2 regions of the Paenibacillus sp. FSL R10-2771 genome follow, and region 2 is predicted to be linked to the other one. Evidence: a T-box and tRNA genes for the amino acid it is inferred to sense, from the RefSeq annotation. Region 2 holds a T-box; the other holds one or more tRNA genes.

Region 1 (10,008 bases), 6.6 Mb from region 2:
TCAAGCCGGTTATGCAGGACCTTCTGAAGCGAGTCGAAAGGCTGCGAGCCGAGGCGCTGAAACCTTTATCGGAAGCCCTGGACGAGAATCAGGACTTACCACCGAGGAAGTTCAGCGGCGCGCCAGCAATTTCGAATGAGGGGTGCGAGAAGTGTGATTACACCGGAACGATCAACTCATTCCGATGGGAGCAGCCGGAAGGGTACCCGATCAAAATACAAGTGGCCGTGGTAGAAAACTGCAGCTGCCACATGGACCGGATGTTCCTGAAGTACAACGCATCCGAGACTTTCAACGCAAAGGAACGGGGTCACACCTTCAAAAATGCAACGATGGACAATATGAACGAAATGCAGTTTAACATTGCAATGGACTTCGTCACAGACATCAAGAAGCATATGGAACTTGGCACATGGCTGTACATCTTTGGTGACGATGCCCGGGTTGCTGAAGCTTCAAAGGCAAAGGGCGCCATCCTGAACGCATACGGTACAGGAAAGACATATCTCATGCAGTGTATGGCGAATGCTTTCTCATACCGGAAGATCCCGGCGATATACGTCACGGAGTCAAAACTGTACGGAGAGATCAAAGCCACATACAGCCGCGATAGCGAAGAATCTGAAATCGATGTGCTACAGCGCTACTACAACGTACCGATCTTGATGATAGACGACATCTTCACCGCACAGTACAAGGATTGGGCCGAAGGTATGCTCTACAACATCATTGACGAGCGCATGAAGAACAACAAGGTGACGATCATGACCAGCAACTACGCATTAGGCCGCATCAGAGAGCGTTTACCGCTGAACGGTGGGAAGATCGGAAGCCGGATCAACGGTAAGGCAGAGCAGATCGAAATGCTGGGCCCGGACCGCAGACCACAAAGCAAGAGTGAGCCGGCTTAAGAGAGGATGAAGAGAATGGCTACAGCATTAACGGATAAACATTTTCACTTGATGCAGCATGCACTAGGTCTGACACGCAAGAAAAAACCGACACGAAATTATTTTTACTGCGATGGCAACGATCCTGACTGGTCTTATCTCGTTGATAACGGATTTGCTACACGTAATCCAGGATGGACAGAAGGTAAAGCGTACTTTCGTCTTACATTCGAAGGAGCAAAGTCTATTTATTCAAAACCAATGTCAAAAAAGTATTTCGAGGATCTGCCATGAGTCATGAATGCCTTGACGCTCATTATCACTACATGCCGGTAGATCATCCTAGCTGCTGGAGTTGGCCGAATGATTACAAACACCGTGTCCATTATGACGAAAAAACTCTTGGCTCAAAACCAATTGGCATCATGTGCAAAGGTGGAGAGTTGGTGTGTGTGGATGAAGGTTCATATTTACACCCAGCGGCATTTGACCTTGATGTGCAAGAAATACTTATTGTCAATCCAATTATGAAATGCTGGGGAAGGGGTTTAAAGCATGAATGACCTAATCAAAACGATAAAAGAATCTTTAGATAAGGCGGACGCAGCTCCGTGGGAACAAGACGAAGGGCCATATGTGTTAAATAGCAACGGTCATATAGTGTGCAGGTTATGGGATCTGGAAGACAAGTACGCGAATGATCAGAATAACGCTAACCTTATCGCTAAATCCCCCACATGGCTACAACAGCTAAGTGATAGTTTGGAAGATGCGGTAAAGGCGCTGGAGTGGTACGGAGATAAGACGATTTATTTTAGCAGAGAAGACGAAGCGATTAAACCAATAGTCAAGGACTTTGGGGAACTGGCACGTAACACACTAAAACGCATAAAAGGAGCAACACAGGCCGTAGGCCATCAATCGACTGAATCAGCTCAGGCAGAGCCGGTGGCCGAATAATATGAAACCCATAGACGACTACGACCTATACGACAAAGACTTCGCCTTATGGTGGCGCAAGGGACTTGAATCCTTCGGGATGGACACCAGTGTGGTGGATGAATGGGAACGTGATCAGGCTGAGGCAGCATAACAAGAGGGGGTAACCGGAGTTTACGGAGCCACTACGTGTGATAACAAGGGAGGAAACAGGGATGAAGGTACACGAGCTTAAAAAGATTCTGGAACACTGCGAAGATGATTGGGACATCTGCTACACCTCAAATGCTTCGTTGGACGATGGAGTGGTTGATATTGATGAACTGAATGAGGATCATAACTTGCGCACATACATTTTGTTTTAAATAGTCCGCACAGCTAATACAAGCCCCACACAGACGTTATAACCGCAAAGACAGGCACAAGTTAGGGTATGGTCAATAAAGCGCTCTACGGGGCGTGCGGAAGGAGAGAGGATATGACTAAAAAGGAAGGTAGTTATGAGTATATCGTAGACACAATAGAAACAGAAACGATGATTTTTAGTATATGGAGAAAAAAGAGCGAATATGAGCGAAATATGGATCGATTATCACATATGTGCCATGAGAGTTGGCTTAAACAGGTTGAGAGAGGGTGAAGGGAATGAGATTAATAACGGCAGTGGAGTTAATGAGAGCGCACCAAACTTGTCCGCAGTGTAACAGCGGGATGATCGGAAACGGCGAAGGAACGCTGGTGGTGACAGAGGATGTGTTCAAGCGGACGTGTAAGTGTGGATGGAGCATAGAAGTGAATCCCAAGGCCGAAGGGCATCAATCGACAGAATCCGCTCAGGCGCCAGCCGGGGGCCGTATCGGGGGTTCCTATGAATAAACTAACAGAGATCAAAGAGGCGCTAAGTAAAATAACGACAGGACGTTGGGAACTGAAAGGTGAAGCGGTATATTGCGATACACCAACAGAATATGAACCCATTTGCCAGTTATACGCTAACTCAGAACGTGACTTTGTTAATTGTGAATATAACGGTATCTTAATCGCCAACGCACCTGAATACATCACCTACCTAATTTCTCTCCTAGAAGAAAAGGACAAAGCCCTAGCGATGCTGGCTGACAAAAAGAATTGGACGCGCAGATGGACGGAGAATAGTGCTGAGTTGGTTTGGATATGGACAGAAGATGGAAGTCCGCATGAAGTTGCACAGGCTGCTTATACATCCTCTAACAACGAAGGAGACTAGACTATGAGCGTATTTACTAAACAAGTAGAACATGAATTGAAGAATTCCTATACCTCACTAAGTGAGAACCATTACCACACCATCAAACAGTTATTACAGCAACACGAAATCATGGTAAACGCATTAAAGGACATTGCAAATAATTTTGATTGTGACGCAGACGCACACAGGCATGATACAACATGCAGGAAGTGCATGGCACAAGAAAAACTAAACCAGATAGGAGAGTAAACCATGACACCAGAACGGATAGAAGAGATCAAACAGATGGTTGCAGACGATGACGTTACACCATTTGGTCCAGAGTACATCATAGAGTTGCTGGCTGCTCTAGAAGAGGCACAACAACAAGCAGAGCTGGCGTATGCAGCATATGAAGGACTTCAAGGATTCTGTGTAAGTCGTGGGGAGTACGATTCCTTGCTTAACAAACATAGCGTACTAGCCAGAGCACACCGTGAGGTACAACAGACCATAGCCCGGCAACAGAAGGTGATTGACTGGTACGAAAGTGGCGGCAGCATGGGCGAATTGTTGGAGGAAGGGGAGGTCCAGCCATGACACAGGTACAGACAACAATTTGCCCCCGAGAGAGGGCAGAGGCGGCATATATCACGCTACAAAGTATTAATTCGTAGTTGACGCAAACTGCACAGGAAGGAGTTAAAGGTATGGAAGCAGGAGATCCGGGTGAAGCGAAGTTTCTCGCCAGTCTGAAAAAGATGATTCGGACAGCGAACAATGCTGCTGAGCGTAAGAACTATCAGCATGGGCAGATAGAGTTAGGCGCTATTGCACGGGTAATGGATGCCCAAAGTATAGAATCTGTACCTCCGGGAGTAGAACGGGTAATAGGGGCTTATTATGAACGGGTGACCGGGCGCAAGGCATACTACTGAAGCATATTGTGCAGCTAAAGGAAGTGGAGACGGTGAATGGTAGTTGCGAACGTTGCGGTTATAGCCTCGGTTTTGAATCTGACGTTTGCGGTGTCTGCTTAGCTGAATTAGAGCTGGAACATCAGTATGAAGTCTATAGGCTTGTTTGCGCACTTAAAAGCATCCCCGCAGCAGACTATGACGCTTGGGTAGATGCTGATGAATAGTACGAAGACACAGGGACAGAGAGGGTATACAGCCCTCCTCTCCCACTAAGGGAGGAACAAGAGATGAATCATACATTAACGAAGGAACAGCGAAATGAAATGGAACATGCACTTGGTCTGACATACAAGAAAAAGCCTACTCGCAATTACTATTACTGTAACGGAGATGACCCTTCATGGTCTGATCTGGTAGACAAAGGAATAGCAACACGTTCTCCAGGATGGTCAGAAGGGAAGGCTTATTTCCGGCTCACGCTTGAAGGTGCGAAAATGATCTTCACTAAGCCAATGTCACGTAAATATTTCGAGGAATTGCCATGAGTGAAGATCGGGGAGGAAGCCAAATGACACAAAGGGACTGGCAAAATGATATGGATTTCTGCAAGTCTGCGGATTCACTTCCATTGACCAGTAAAAACATTATTAATTTGATATCAGCGCTTCCCTACTGGCTCCAAGAAGCCAAAGAGCGCGGAGAACGGGAACAACGGCTGAAAGAGGCAATAGAGAACGCACTTAAATGGACCTGGTATCACAGTGAAGCGAACATGGTCGAGATTGATACTGTCCTGAATGACATTTTAGACACTCTATACCCAGATACCCCAGCACAACCATCAGCATCCACACCAGAGATTACCGCGCGACCAATTGATGATTGGCACGAAGATTACGGGGATGTCATCTGGTGGACGTTCCCGATCCAGGAGTCACCGTATTGCGGAAGCCCACTGGACATGGATTGGCCGGGCTATCACACGCACTGGACACCAATCATGATTCCAGCAGCCCCAGCACCCAAGGAGGGCGAGACAGTTGAATAAGGCTATTGAAATATTGACAGATTGGATTTATGTGCATGAAAAACGACTTGAAATACTGAAAGACTTGGACGATACGCAAAAATATTGGATAACAAACGGAGACGCCGCTCAGATCAATTACTACACTGCCAAGAATCAGAATACACAGAAGGAAATTGAGGAACTCATTAAGGGAATCAGTGAGTGTAAGCAAGCATTAGCGAAGGTTGAGGAAGGAAATAACCAATGACACTCACAAGGGAAGAGATAATCAACCAACGTCCCGGCAGGCAGCTAGATCGGTGGATACAGGAGCACATTTTTAATTGGGTTCCTTGGGCGGAACAGCGCAGCGATTATCTTGTTGTCACTTTCCAAAAGCCGGGTGAAAGGGAGCCTTATAGGGGATTGCAGAACTGGGAGTCACAAATGGAGCGTTACTCCATTATTCAGTTTTCTGAAATCGACCCAATGAAACACGCAGTTTATGGAGACAAGGACTGGTCAACAGACATATCCGCAGCATGGGAAGTAGTAACACATCTCAAATCAAAGTACTGGTATTTTATGTTGTCAGATGAAAATGACGGATGGGAAGCGAGCTTTTATTGGGATCCGCACCGTCCAGCATTTGAGGCAGTATCCACTGGAGCACCTGAAGCAATCTGTAAGGCGGCTCTACTAGCAGCACTGAAGCTATAACGGCCGTCAGGCCTCCGATTCGACCGCAATACTTAGCGTAGCGGAGGCCGACACAGGTCTGGCTCCCCATAAAGAAAGGAAAAACCCACATGATATCAGTACTCATATTTCTCATGATCTTAATCATTGGCAGTTATTACATGGGATACAGAGACGGACAAAAAGGGGATGAATCAGATGATCGAATGGATAAAGTATGACCCGGCGAATCCGCCGGAAGTTGGTAAAGAGTACCTTGTAACTGATAAACATGACGTTGATATATCTGGATATGTAGATCCTTTAGAAACCGGAGCATATTGGGAAATAGAACAAATTTGGAGTGATTCACCTGTAAGTTACGTTTCACATTACGCCCATATCAACCTACCAGGGGAGGAAGACAGACCATGAAACTGATAGACGCAGATAAGCAGAAAGAATGGATCAAAAAGGAATTGTCGGATATACCGGTACATTTCACAACAAGCTTTGATCGTGGACGGCACGCAGCGTTGATGGCATTACTAAATTCAACAGAGGCCGGCACCTTTGAGCCCACACCACCAGTACAGCCAGACACTGGGGAGGTAATCAAATGACCAGCGCTAAAAAGCAGCACCGCCGTATCACCCCTATGCCGATAGTATCCAGCTTTACGCCACCGAACCGAGAGACCGTCCACAGCGAGGTAACCACATACGTACTGACAGAGGAGCAACTGGCTGAAGTGATCGCCAAGTACGGACCACCAACCCGGCCATACGGAAGCTACAGCAGTATAGCAACACCGCCAACGCGCCAGCAGGGAGGTGCCAAACGTGGTGCAGTTCGAGATAAAAGTAAAGCCGATGGGCGCGGTAAGGATGACGCAAAAGGGAAAGTGGAAGGACGAAGCAGCACAAAGGTATCTGGTTTATAAGCGACTGCTGGGGTACGAAGCGAGGAAACATATCAAGACACCGATGCAGCAGCCCATTATAGTGACCGCAGACTTTTATTACCCTTTACCGAAGGATACCAGCAAGAAGAAGCGCAAACTAGCGGCAGAAGGTAAATATCGGCCGGTGGTAAAGCCGGACATCGACAACGCAGCCAAAGGGGTCCTGGACTCACTCAACAAGATAGCCTATGAAGATGATAACCAAGTGGTCGGACTTATCACAAATAAGTACTATGCAGACGAGCCGCGCATCGTGATTAAAATTGAGGAGTGGATCGCATGAGAGCAGCATGGATCAACCTTGGCGAAACATACGAGTTGGTAAGCGAATATGGGACACGTGGAGGAGCGTTGATAACGCTGGACAAGCAAATACATCAGCGGAACCTTAGGGCGCTGTACGAGCCTCCTATAGGCTTTAAAACAGACAGTTACAAATTCGCAGAAAGGAGGTTGATCAATCGCAAAACGGCATGATTAAATCTATGAAAACGTGAGAAAACGAAAGATATTAGTACAATAACGCCGGGAAATAGTGTATAATATAGGTAATAATCAATATTATGAGCGAAAAGAGGGGTATTCGTGGAAATATCGGAATTGCAAGATCAAATCGAGCAGCTGCAGTATGAGTTGAACATGGAAAATCAGCGCGGTGGGTTGAAGGATGCAGCCAAGGTAGAGGGACTGGAAGCACAGATTGCGGGATTGAAAGCTGAGATGGAAAAACCAGAACTGCCCCCAGAGATTGTAAAGGCTAATGAGGAAGCGGAACTGTTCGGGACAGCCTTTGAACCATTCTGCAAAAACACTCTCTCTTATAACGTGATCCGCGAAAAAGTATTCGCCAAAACGTATGCCCTGATGGACGCTTTAACTGATGCACAAGTGCAGGCGGAAGAAACAGCAGCTATCACAAACAGCGAACTATCTGAACTTTCACAACAGATTGAGGACCGTGACGCAATTATCTCCGGGCTGCGCAAGGAACTGTTTGAAGCGAAGGAACTGGCAGAGGACAACGCCAACAAGCGTGATGCCGCATGCCGGGAACTGCTGGAAGCCTCACAGACCATTGATGCGCTTAAGGACAAGCTTGCAGCTGCCGAAGTGGAGCCGCCGAAGAAGAGAACAAACGTGGAAGGATCCGAAGAAGCGTCCGAAGAGCTTAAAAAGACACTACCTGTTATATACGATGTGGAAGAACTGGACCACCGCAGAAGCCGGTTCCGGGCGAAATTTGCAGAGACAGACGAATCTTTCGAGGACTGGTTTATTTACAAAGAGGCCAGATATGTGGAGGTGTCCGCTGAACAAGCGGTGACATTTCGAACCGAGTACTTGGACGCGCAACAACCGGCGCCTGTTGAAGAGGATCATCCATACGATATTCCCGACAGCACAGACGAGGTAGCATACACCGCACCTGCCTTTCGTGGCGAAGACGAGAACGCCGCAGAGCCTGGATTGGCTGCTGAGGCATCAACAGTGGCTGGATCGCCAGTTACACGCGAAGAATTTGAAGAGCTCAAAGCCAGAGTCGACCAAATCGCATCCATTAGATCGGTTGCTTAAGAAGATAAACGAGTAGGAGGTGAGCACATGATCATCAAGCACAGCAGCATGAGGCCAGAAGAATCCATGCTTGTCATATGCAAGAATGAGCATGTGCTTATCTACTATGATGAGGATCGTCAGGGGTGGTCGATCAATAGGTCAACCAAAAAGGCACTTGGCCAGACGAGCGAAGTATACAGGAGGATTGAGGGATTTAGAGAGGTAGCGTTTATTACGACAGAACCGCTAAAGGAAAGGGTATAAATTATCTATAGGGGGGATAACCATGAACTGGAAGGAGTCATACAACGACATATGCGCGGAGCTGCGGATTGTACAGATCCACGAAATGGAGATCAGACGGCGGGTGGAACTGGCACACGGTGTAATGGTCGCAGGCAAGATGCCATCCTCCGGCGACTACGTGCATATCTCTCTGGATAAAGGGCTGGAGAAATATTTAGCAGTAGTCAGTGAGTTGGAGGTGGCACAGGCAGAAACTGACCGGTTACAGAAGATCAAGGATGAGATGGAATCAGAATTGGCGAAGTTTACCGGGCTGACATATGTAATACAGTGCAAGCGAATCGAAGGCAAGTCGTACAAGGTAATTGCCGCTGAACTCGGATACAGCGAGGGATACCTGAGGAGACACATGAGTGAATCAGGTAACAAACAGGTAACACAAAGTGCAAAAGCATCGTGATATAATGGTTTTATGAGGAATTGGCGACCAGTGACGCGCGGACTGCCCCTGTTGCCGATTCCCATCACTTGGATGATTTACTCCTTGGCGCTGGCGAGAGTTGGCGCTACATTTTATCGAAGTCGGTTAATGGTAAACCAACGGTCTCCAAAACCGTGACTGGTGGTTCGATTCCATCCTTCGGTGTAAACTAACTTTCACGGTTAAAGTGAGGCAATACCTTAGTGGTGATACAGGCCAACCGCTAAACCGGAGCGTGACGGTGTAGACGCTATATAAATCCATCCAAGGCTATCCAGTAATCTTGAGGTGACGCATGCGATCCCTTGACCAATGGGGCGGTTATATCGTTGCTGCCGGTGGGCGGTATAACTTTTATCAGGCATCGGCATACTTTTAGCAACACACATCCATAACGTGCTAAGGCGTGCGGATGGTTTGCATATATACAGAAATGTAACTTAGTTGGGAAAGTAGTCGGCGATATCCCCGGTTCGATTCCGGGACGGTGGTCCTAGAACAACGTATTGGAAAGTTGGTTCCAGCAGGCGAGTCGTGCGTTCGATCCGCACCATTTCTGGCACAAGAGAGTGACGGTATATAGCCGTTGCTCTTTTTGTTTTGCGGCAAAGCCGCCATCGAGTCAGACCGAATAGGCTTAACGAAGTGGAGGCCGGATAAGGGTTGAGGCATTCAGAAAGGTACTTAACACTTATATTTATCATTATGATGACTATAGTGATCGAGGTGGTGAGATAGATGCTAGGTCCGTTGATCACACAGGAGAGTATAGACCGCTCACCGTGGTGGTTTAGGGCGCTATTCTACACAATGGGATACACCTATCTGGCATTGGGCGTGATAATCAGCGTTTTGAGTATGCCGATGGCAGCGATCAGACACTTGAAAGCACGCAAATAAGTTGTTACAGGAATAGTTAGTCTCCGAAATTACGGGTGTTATATCGTAAATAAGTGATTAGAGGGAGGTGAACACAATGGCAGTAGGAAAATACAAAACACATGTCGAGCCCAAACTACTGCTCATTGAAGCATGGGCTAGAGATGGACTCACAGATTTGAAGATTGCTGAAAGGCTTGGAATCAGCGAGGCGAGCTTCTATAAATACCGCAATGAA
Region 2 (10,008 bases):
GGGGTAGAGATGCAAATGCCGTCACCGCGGAACATTTCGAAGGTTACATCGTTAATATCAATCTGGATGACAACCGTTCCGTCTACGCCTTTAAGTGTGAATTCGTTCAGGGCAATATGCGAGCTTGAACCGGACTTCTTGTGAATTTCCAGTTCAAGGAGCGGATACTGCACCATGCGTGGATTATGCGGCCCTATATCTCCGCACATATAATCGATCAGGGTCGGCAGCTCTTCAGCTTGCCAGTCCGCATAGAAGCCTAGATGCCCGGTATGCACACCGACAAAAGCCAAATTAGGAATCTGGTCGATAAACGTATGAAAAGCATGCAGCATGGTGCCGTCGCCGCCAATCGATATCACAATTTCCGGAGACTTGGCATCCAGCTCCAAATCCCGCTCCGCCGCCAGCTTGTGAAATTGCTCCGCTAGTTGGATGGACAATTCATCTCCGCGGTCCAGAACATAATATCTCAAGATGTACAGGCTCCTTTGTATGATTCAGTCATACACCGATCATAATCAATCTTGACCCGGAACACAATATTTGAATGAGTTAAAAACGCCGCAGCCTGCCCGCCAGCAGCATCAGCAGCGACAGCACAAGCATACAGGCCAGCAGCAGGCAGAGCAGGCTGATGCTGCTGATCAGGGCCGAATCCGGTGAAGCCAGGCCGGAGGCAACGGGCAGCGCCCCCCACTGTCCGGCCATTCCTGAGCTGACCACCGGCTTCCAGAGCAGAAGAACAAGCCCGGCAGAGAGCAGGGCATGCACTAACCGTGCGGCCATAAAGGGAAGGTAACGCAGTCCGGTGCCATTCAGTATACTGGCTACCTGGGCGTGAACGGATAATCCTCCCCAGGAGAGGATGAACGCTGCAGCGGCCACCTTGAACTGCAGCGGAATTCCTGCTGCCGCTTCTCCGGCCGAGCGGGCCCCGAGTGTCACCTCGAATAACCCGCTGACCAGAGCGGCCGAGAGCCCCGGCGGGAATCCGGCCAGGGACAGCAGCCTGCCGGTGGAACTGAACAGCATGGACATAATTCCGGCGCGGGCAAGCAGCTCCATCAGCACATTGAAGAATACTACCAGGCCCCCAACGACAATAATAAGCTGCAGCGAGGACTGGATGGCGTTCCTCAGCAGTTCGCCGAGACTTCGGCCGTCTTTACGGCGGGCCTCAGCCATGGCATTCATCGCGGTGCGCAGTCTGCCGTAGCTTGGTCCTGGCGGGGCTGCAGATGAGGGCGCTGCGGGGAGAGAGGGAGCTGTCCCGGAGTCCACGTGTCTGCTGCGGCCATGAAATGACATCAGCAGTCCAACGATGAATCCGCCCCCGTAATGGGCAAGGGCGAGGATAAGCCCAAGGGAGGCATCATGGAAGAACCCGACGGACACGGCGCCAAGCAGGAAAATAGGGTCTGAGGAGGTGGTGAAGGCCACAAGCCGTTCCCCCTCCACCTTGCTGATCATTCCCTGCTCCCGCAGCTTGGCGGTTAATTTGGCCCCGACGGGATATCCTGACACATATCCCATGGCAGCCACGAATCCGCCGCTGCCGGGTATATTGAAGAGCGGGCGCATAAGCGGATCAAGCAGCGCCCCGAAGAGGTGGACGATGCCAAAGCCCAGCATGATTTCAGAAATGACGAAGAAGGGGAACAGTGAAGGAAACAGCACGTCCCACCAGACAGCCAGCCCGCGAAGTGCCGCATCCAGAGAGCTGGACGGATGGATCAGCATCAGCAGCATGCAGCCCGCCAGCAGGATACCGAGCAGCGGGCCGGCAATTTTGTTCAGTGACATTGATGGCACCTCCAATTCTATGCTTAGTTGTATGCCGGAAGTGGGACAAAAAGCACAAAAATAACGCGGAAAGCGGTTACATTTACCGGTGCTTTTTCACCGGAATTATGATATTATAAAATTAATTAATGCACATCTGATCAAGATTGATTTAAGGGATGGAGTGATGGTGATGAGTGTAGTTGCCGGAGTTCTTGTTTGTGCTTTTGTATATGTAATCCGGGTCTCTCTTGTCCCGCCTGGTGATGAAGAATTTAGAACCTACTGACTACAGTAGTTAACGAGCGCTGAACTTAGGTTTGGCGCCTTTTTTTGTGTTTTTTCCCTTAGGATGCATGTCTTAAGGCAGGGATAACTGTGTAGCTTATTTTTTGGTATAATAAAATAACTGCTTGTCATATTAACAGGGAAGAAGGCTGAAGCCTCCAATGAATTCGAATGAGAGTCTGTTTGACAACCTGGGAGGTGCCGAGGGAGTTCACCGTCTGGTGGAAGTGTTCTACTCCAAGGTACAGCTCCACCCGCAGCTAAGTCCGTTATTTCCTGAAGATATTACTCCTGTACTGGAGAAGCAATATCAGTTTCTAAGCCAGTTTTTTGGTGGTCCTGCCCTTTATTCGGAGCAGCACGGCCATCCCATGATGAGAGCCAGGCATATGCATATTCCCATCACTCCGGAACGGGCGGATGACTGGCTGAACTGCATGAAGGCCGCACTTGAAGAGACCGGTGTGGAAGAGCCCCTGCGTTCGTTCGTACTCAGCCGGCTGGCGGGTCCTGCGCATCATTTTGTCAATATGCCCCATGAATAAGAGCTGCTGTGAAAGGATGAGGGCATTTTGCCGGAATTAATACCCCTGTATTCAATTAAGGTTGTATGCTGCAACTGCGAACATGAATTTTCAACATCCAGAGTACGTCCCAGTCTCAAAAAAGCCATCCGCCGTGATGCTGATTTCTGCTCGTATTACAAGGATGAGAATCCTGACTATTATGTTGTACGTGTCTGTCCGAAGTGCGGCTTCGCATCCACGGAGAATTCAGCAGACAAACTGGTGGAATGGCAGCGCAAATCTTTTGAAGCGCAGGTGGGCAGACGCTGGGTAACCCGAGACTTCGGGGACAAGCGCAGCTGGGAGGTAGCTCTGGAGACTTACAAGCTGGCTCTGATCTGCGCACAAAGCATCAAGGACAAGGAACGGATCATTGCAAGTCTGCTGCATCATATTGCCTGGCTATACCGCTATCAAGGGGATACGGTACAGGAACAGCGTTTCTTGCGTTACTCGCTTGATGAGTATGTGAAGGTGTTCGAGAATGATTCCTCGGGAGGAAATGATGCCCGTCTGATGTATCTGATCGGGGAGCTTAACCGCCGTGTCGGCGAGTTCACTGTGGCTGTAAGGTGGTTTTCCCGTGTGATTAATGACCAGAGAATTACAGATGCGGCTATGATCCGCGCTTCACGTGAACAGTGGGCCATTCTGCGGGAGCAGATGCGCGGAGAAGAGATTGATCCGGACGGCCTTCCGTCGGCTACATAGAGAACCGTACTTGGATTTTGAATGTCGGTCCGCAGTCATCCGGACACCAAAAAGGCGTAGAAGAGAAAACTCCTCATACGCCTGTATTTGGTGACGGAAGCGGGGCACTGTCTTCCGCTGCTTAGCGGACAGCCCGGTCGAACAGCAGATAGTCCCCGTCATTGTCGATGACCGTGGGGCTGGCACTGCAGCAGGGGAAGACCAGCAGCTTTTTTTTGCCGTCACGCACGATTTGCAGCTCTTTGGGCTTCATAGGCAGAAGAACATTCTCCTGGTCGCAGAACGGGCAATATTGTACGTACATGTCTCCCAGAATAATATCATAAGGCCAGGTATGGCTAAAGGGAATCATTCCTTGTCCTGCTCTGTACTTGCTTTCTTGGATAATTCGGCGATTTTTTGCAGCAGGATATGTTGAGGCATATGCATCAGGTGTTCCAGCGGAACTCCGAGTTGTTTGGATAACGTAATGGCCGTTTCCGGCGAAATTTGCAGTGGCTTCACAAGGGTGGCCTCCTTAACATTGGTGGACTATCGTAATTCACTTTACCATGGCTGCAGCACAAATACAAAGAAAACCAATATGAACAAAGGAATGGTGAGAATACATGAAACAGCCTTTATCATTGACCTGGGAACTGGAATCCATTTTCCCTGGAGGTTCGGCTTCCCCCCAGTTTGAGAGTTTTTTGAACCATCTGGAAGAAGACATTGAGAGCTTGCGCCGGCAGGTCGCTGCGGCAGTTGCGCCAACCGATGCTGCTTCTACGGAGTCGCTGGACGGTGTGATCGAACTGCTGCAGAGCTGTGCCGGACGCCTCACGCAGGCTGCAGAATTCACCGGCTGTCTGGGAGCCCAGAATCAGCAGGACAAAGGGGCTGTAAGGCTGTCGTCCAAGGTAACTGGCATGCGGGCCGGATTCGAGGGCGTCAGCTCTGCATTCGACAATGTGCTGCGCCAGACTCTGGACGGGGTATGGGCTGAATGGATGGCCCGGCCGGAGATTGCCCCGCTGAGCTTCGTGCTCAGCGAGAGCCGTGATCAGGCCCGTGAGAAGATGAGTCCGGAGCTTGAGAGCCTTGCGCTTGAACTGGCAGTTGACGGATACCATGGCTGGAGCGAGCATTACGAAACGATCGTGAGCCGGGTCCAGATTCCTTTTGAGGATGAAGAAGGCCTGAAGCTGCTGTCTGCCGGCCAAGCCTTCAACAAGCTGGATGACGAGGACCCTGAGGTCCGCAGCACCATGTTCCGCAAATGGGAAGAGGCCTGGGCCGGCGCTGCTGATTATTGTGCTGATACCCTTAACCATCTGGCGGGATTCCGCCTGAAGCTGTACAAAGGCCGGGGCTGGGAGGATGTGCTGAAGGAGCCGCTTGGCATTAACCGTATGACGCGGGAATCGCTCGATGTGATGTGGGAGGTTATTACGAAGAACAAGCCTGCGATTGTGTCCTACCTGCAGCGCAAGGCGAAGCTTCTTGGCCTGGAATCCCTGGCCTGGGTTGATGTGGAAGCGCCTGTCGGCAAGTCCTCCGGCAAAATCCCTTATGAACAAGCGGCAGCCGACATTGTTACCCAGTTCCGCAAATTCAGTCCGAAGCTGGCGGACTTTGCCGAACATGCTTTTGACAATGACTGGATTGAGGTCGAAGACCGTGCGGCCAAACGCCCCGGGGGATTCTGCGTATCATTCCCGGAGAGCAAAGAATCGCGCATCTTTATGACCTACAGCGGTACTCCGTCCAATGTATCGACACTTGCGCATGAGCTCGGTCACGCCTATCATTCGTTCCTGCTGGATGACCAGCCTCTGTTCAACCAGAACTATGCCATGAACGTGGCTGAGACGGCCTCAACCTTCGCTGAAGTCATAGTGGCTGATGCACAGGTGAAATCCGCAGGCAATGCTGAGGAGAAGCTGGCGCTGCTTGAAGCGAAGATTCAGAACAGCGTAGCGTTCTTCATGAATATTCACGCCCGCTTCCTGTTTGAGACCCGCTTCTACGAGAAACGCAAAGAGGGTCTGGTGAATGCGGAAGAACTGTCTGCCCTGATGGAAGAAGCGCAGAAAGAAGCCTTCTGCGGTGTGCTCTCAGAGTACCACCCGCATTTCTGGGCCTCCAAGCTTCATTTCTATATCACGGATGTGCCGTTCTACAACTTCCCTTACACCGTCGGATATATGTTCAGTACCGGACTGTACCGGCTTGCGTTGCAGGAAGGCGCATCCTTTGCTGATAAATATGACAGCCTGCTGAAGGATACCGGAGTCATGACACTGGAGAATCTGGTGTCGAAGCATCTTGGCGTGGACTTGTCCAAGCCGGACTTCTGGCAGGGGGCCGCAGATTTGATTGCTGCAGATATTAATGAATTCCTGGAAATGACAGCGCATCTGGCCTAAGAATTTGTCGGAAATAAGGCGAATTGATTTTTTTGCAGTAAAACAATAGCTGTAGAATATGGTATGAATACGCAAAGCCCCTGGATACAGGGGCTTTTTTAGTAGCGTTTTTGTCGAAAAAGGGCGATATAAGGATGGATTTAGCTAATAGTATTAAGAAATTTGCGCATTCCTAGGGATAATAACCCAATTATGTTGAATAATGTTGTATGCGTTTAATTAGTGACCTATAATGTGCCTAAAGCCTTATATAAGGGCTGTTAGGCTGATATTTTACTACTCTGTATTTTTGCCCACACAAAACTTAAGCCATAGCTTACGAAACGTGTTTGTGAAGCTGAATCATGGAATTTGTATCACCCACAAAACTTCTAGGAGGATATGTATGTTGAGGACGGAACAACTATCGCTGGCAAGACAAATCGATCTGGTGTTTAAGGAACTGCAGGAAGAATTGTCAGGATTGACTTCCGGTATCGTATTTGTGCAAATCAGAAATAACGTCATCGGCAAGTTCGGCATCCGCCATAATCCGCTTGCCGGGCGCAGCGGGAGCTATGCAGCGGAGCAGGAAGGATTGACTGCGGGTCAGCAATCTTCTTTCCGGGTGATGGCTCTGGAGAGCCTGAAGTACAAGAAGCGCTGGACTCATGGCGAGATCAGCTATGAATTTGCCGTCCGCCAGGGGATGGTGGTTGTGGATGCGACACTGGAGTCTAATTACAATATGGCCAACCTGATGATCCGCTACCCCCGCAGTAACCATGGCGATGTCTCTGACCAATCCTTTGGCTGATTACCCGATTATATAAATCTTTGGTATGCCCATATAAAAAGCCCCCCTGCGCTTCGACGAGAAGCGCGGGAGGGCTGTGAAGCTGCTCGGCCTAAGCTATGCGCTTGGCCGGATACTTATGATAAGGCTGCTACTACGAACGACCGGACAGTTGTTGCTCTGCCAGTTGCACCAGACGTTTGGTGATGTATCCTCCCAAAGAACCGGTTTCGCGGGAAGTGTAGTTCCCATAATAACCGTCAGCCGGGATAGTTACTCCAAGCTCTTGTGCTGCTTCATATTTCAACTGCTGCAGCGCTGCATTCGCTTGAGGAACGACCAGGTTGTTAGAACGGCTACCACGACCTTGTTGACCTGCTTGACCCATGTTTGTTCACCTCCTTCGCCCGTTGTGAAGATAGTATGAGCGCTAGGGGGAGAATTCATGCACGAATTTCGAAGGTTTAGAGGCTGGTAATTATATGAAATTTACCCGCCGGGATAAATCATCTGCAAGCTGCTGCCGAACACGAGTATCTGGCCTGGTTCAAGCGTGACCATTCCGGTGAAGGAAGCATCCTGCTGAAGATTCGGCGCATCCGGAAGCCAGGTGAGCGGTTCAATGCAGAGGAACTGGTCAGCCTCTCCTTTGGTATAGAGGACCCAATGGCGGAATTGTTCCTTGTCCACCGAATAACGCAGTCCGTAGCCGTCATCGCGCATCAGTAACGCTTCGGCAGGCTGATGATCATCCATCCTCAGGGCCGTATCCAGATTCTTGCCTTGGAGATTCATATGGCTGTTAAGACTATCGAGTTCACCGAGCGGTAATAAATGTCCGCTAGGCAGGAGTTCATTATTTAGCTCATAAACGCTTTGCACAGGGAGAGTTATGCTCCAGCGCTCAGGGGCGCCGTCAAGCATAAACCATGTATGATAGCCTATACCAAATGGAATGCGACTGCCGCACAGATGGGTAACCTTGAGTGTCTGCACCAGGTCAGGCCCCTGCAGGCGGAATGTCATCTCAAGCTTCAGCGGCTCGGGAAATTGCCTGATCCACTCCGGATCATCCGTAGTTGTGAATTCGGTTGTTACCGCGCAGCCTTCCTCGTCTTCTTCAATATCGCTGACACACCAGGCTTGGGTACGGTGCAGGCCGTGAATATGATGATCGCCTGAATTCCGGTCGAACTGGTAGCTGGTGCCATCGAACGCGAACTGCCCGTTTCGGATACGGCCGGGCGGTACCAGAAGCGGAATACCGAAGTGATAAGGTTTCTGAATATAAAAAGCCAAGTCGCTTTCATCAGGCTGGCGCAGGATTTGCCGCTCCTCCTTGCGGTCCCATAAGGAAATTACATTGTTCCCCAGCCGGGGCAAAAGCGTGACTTCCAGCTCACGGCTATGCAAAATGTACGTATCATAACCGTTCCACTGCCCTTTGGTCACCTGTTTCATAAGAGATATGCTCCTTTGATAAACTGTAATCAGATCATACACGAATATCCTTATCATACCAGATTTATTCGGCGGTGGTTAGAGATTTGACAACTTCTCCGGCACGCTCTATGATGAAGGCAACAATGAATGACAACAACGTGATGACAGGGACAAGTAAGCATGGACTGTACCTTCAGAAAGCCGGTGGCTGATGTGAACCGGTGGTGCACCTCTGACCGAATGGACCCTTGAGCGCCGCGATCGAACAGGCTGCATAAGCCTTCAGTAGACCGGCCGGCTCTTCCCCGTTAACGGAAGCAAAGGCTGCTTGCCTGTCCTTCAGGGATAACTTAGGAGCAGCGAATAAGGGTGGTACCACGGTCTCACGTCCCTTGCGGATGTGGGGCCTTTTTGCGTCCTGACGCAAACGGAATAAACAGATGATGGAGGATAAAGATCATGGCTAAAAAAGTATTATCGGGGATTCAGCCCAGCGGTTCGCTCACGCTCGGAAATTATATCGGAGCGATCAAGAATTTCGTCAAGCTTCAAAGGGAATATGAATGTTACTTCATGGTGGTGGATCTGCATGCCATTACGGTTGCCCAAGACCCCGCTGCCCTTCGTGAGAATTCGGAATCGGTAGCTGCATTGTATCTGGCTGCAGGCATTGATCCTGCCATCTCCCATGTCTACATGCAGTCCCACGTGCCTCAGCATGCTGAGCTGGGATGGATTCTGACGACACTGACTGCTATGGGTGAGCTGGAACGGATGACGCAGTTTAAGGATAAATCGGCAGGCAAAGAATCCGTAGGAGCCGGATTATTCGTATATCCATCGCTGATGGCTGCAGATATCCTGGTCTACAACGCCGATCTGGTACCGGTGGGTGAAGACCAGAAGCAGCATCTGGAGCTGACCCGCGACTTGGCGGGGCGCTTCAATCACCGGTTCGGTGATTTCTTCACCATTCCTGAGCCGTATATTCCTGAAGTCGGGGCGCGGATTATGTCTCTGGATGACGGGACCAAAAAAATGAGCAAAAGCGACCCAAATGCCGGCAGCAGAATCGGTCTGCTGGATCCGCCGGATGTCATCCGCAAAAAGATCAGCCGCGCAACCACGGATTCAGGACGCGAAGTGGTATTTGATCCGGCCAATAAGCCTGAGATCAGCAACCTGATGAGTATCTATGCCGAATGCTCGGGAATGAGCCTCCAGCAGATAGCAGACAAGTATGAAGGGCAAATGTATGGCGGCTTCAAAAAAGAGCTTGGCGAAGTAATCGTCGCCCTGCTTGAACCCATCCAGCAGAGATACCATGAGATCCGCAGCTCAGGCACACTGGGCGATATTCTGGCTCAAGGTGCCGAAAGCGCGCGCAGCAGTGCTGCCCGGACACTGGAAGGCGTGAAGGAACGGATGGGCTTCCTGCCTTACCGTTAAGAGGAGGGCAGCTTGCGCTCGGCCTTGCGTCTCAGCCGGGCTTTGATGATGAAGCCCCAGCCGATATTGAGCACGCACAGGGCGCCGAGCAGCAGCGCCAGCCAGATGTTATAGCTGATTGAAATGGAAGCTGCCGTAAGTATGAGAATTGAAGAGCAGGCGAACCACAGTGACAGACCTTTACCCATATGTTCCAGCCTTCCTTTCTGCTGCAATAGCGGTGGAGTGAGTCCCGGAGTGCTTTCTGCACCCCGGGATTTTCAATTCATATCATGAAGTATATACTGTAACCGCTTTATTGTGATTGTGCCTTATGCGGTCCGGGGCGTCAAGAGGCGGCAAGAGTATTAGACCTCAGGAAGATTTAACCTGCTGCAATTTTAGAACCAGTAAAGGTCCAATGACGGAATCCTGCACAGAATACAACATTTTCTTTATTAAATCGCCTCTAATCAAAAATTGTTGCACAAAAGGCAGCATTCTCCTCCTTCATAGCCGCTTAAGCGGGGGAATTGCTGTATTTCATACAACAATTCGTAAAGAGGGTGAACTTCAACTCATTGCCCGTATAAATTAAAAAGAT

The links. The T-box of region 2 lies ahead of trpS (tryptophan--tRNA ligase). A T-box ahead of a tRNA ligase gene usually reads a tRNA of that ligase, here a tRNA-Trp.
Region 1: it encodes a tRNA-Trp, which carries the amino acid that the T-box ahead of trpS (tryptophan--tRNA ligase) is inferred to sense. The anticodon was not compared.

What each region holds. Positions count from the first base shown of each region.
Region 1 covers NZ_JBBOBM010000001.1:7,097,644-7,107,651, reverse strand. The annotation lists gene NSU14_RS30685 (DUF4373 domain-containing protein) at 1-139, shown strand, start outside; gene NSU14_RS30680 (DnaA ATPase domain-containing protein) at 252-911, shown strand; gene NSU14_RS30675 (hypothetical protein) at 927-1,184, shown strand; gene NSU14_RS30670 (hypothetical protein) at 1,181-1,453, shown strand; gene NSU14_RS30665 (hypothetical protein) at 1,446-1,850, shown strand; gene NSU14_RS30660 (hypothetical protein) at 1,852-1,983, shown strand; gene NSU14_RS30655 (hypothetical protein) at 2,045-2,194, shown strand; gene NSU14_RS30650 (DUF3797 domain-containing protein) at 2,475-2,705, shown strand; gene NSU14_RS30645 (hypothetical protein) at 2,698-3,075, shown strand; gene NSU14_RS30640 (hypothetical protein) at 3,079-3,306, shown strand; gene NSU14_RS30635 (hypothetical protein) at 3,310-3,636, shown strand; gene NSU14_RS30630 (hypothetical protein) at 3,747-3,974, shown strand; gene NSU14_RS30625 (hypothetical protein) at 4,244-4,501, shown strand; gene NSU14_RS30620 (hypothetical protein) at 4,525-5,004, shown strand; gene NSU14_RS30615 (hypothetical protein) at 4,997-5,233, shown strand; gene NSU14_RS30610 (BC1872 family protein) at 5,230-5,685, shown strand; gene NSU14_RS30605 (hypothetical protein) at 5,863-6,078, shown strand; gene NSU14_RS30600 (hypothetical protein) at 6,075-6,266, shown strand; gene NSU14_RS30595 (RusA family crossover junction endodeoxyribonuclease) at 6,486-6,890, shown strand; gene NSU14_RS30590 (hypothetical protein) at 7,193-8,182, shown strand; gene NSU14_RS30585 (hypothetical protein) at 8,210-8,428, shown strand; gene NSU14_RS30580 (hypothetical protein) at 8,451-8,870, shown strand; tRNA gene NSU14_RS30575 (tRNA-Trp) at 8,986-9,056, shown strand; gene NSU14_RS30570 (helix-turn-helix domain-containing protein) at 9,868-10,008, shown strand, end outside.
Region 2 covers NZ_JBBOBM010000001.1:454,771-464,778, forward strand. The annotation lists gene NSU14_RS02020 (NAD kinase) at 1-476, opposite strand, end outside; gene ylbJ (sporulation integral membrane protein YlbJ) at 556-1,806, opposite strand; gene NSU14_RS02030 (globin domain-containing protein) at 2,235-2,618, shown strand; gene NSU14_RS02035 (DUF2225 domain-containing protein) at 2,646-3,350, shown strand; gene NSU14_RS02040 (hypothetical protein) at 3,472-3,702, opposite strand; gene NSU14_RS02045 (YycC family protein) at 3,699-3,854, opposite strand; gene NSU14_RS02050 (M3 family oligoendopeptidase) at 3,959-5,758, shown strand; gene NSU14_RS02055 (hypothetical protein) at 6,144-6,554, shown strand; gene NSU14_RS02060 (alpha/beta-type small acid-soluble spore protein) at 6,688-6,921, opposite strand; gene NSU14_RS02065 (aldose 1-epimerase) at 7,023-7,994, opposite strand; T-box leader at 8,129-8,372, shown strand; gene trpS (tryptophan--tRNA ligase) at 8,436-9,425, shown strand; gene NSU14_RS02075 (hypothetical protein) at 9,422-9,613, opposite strand.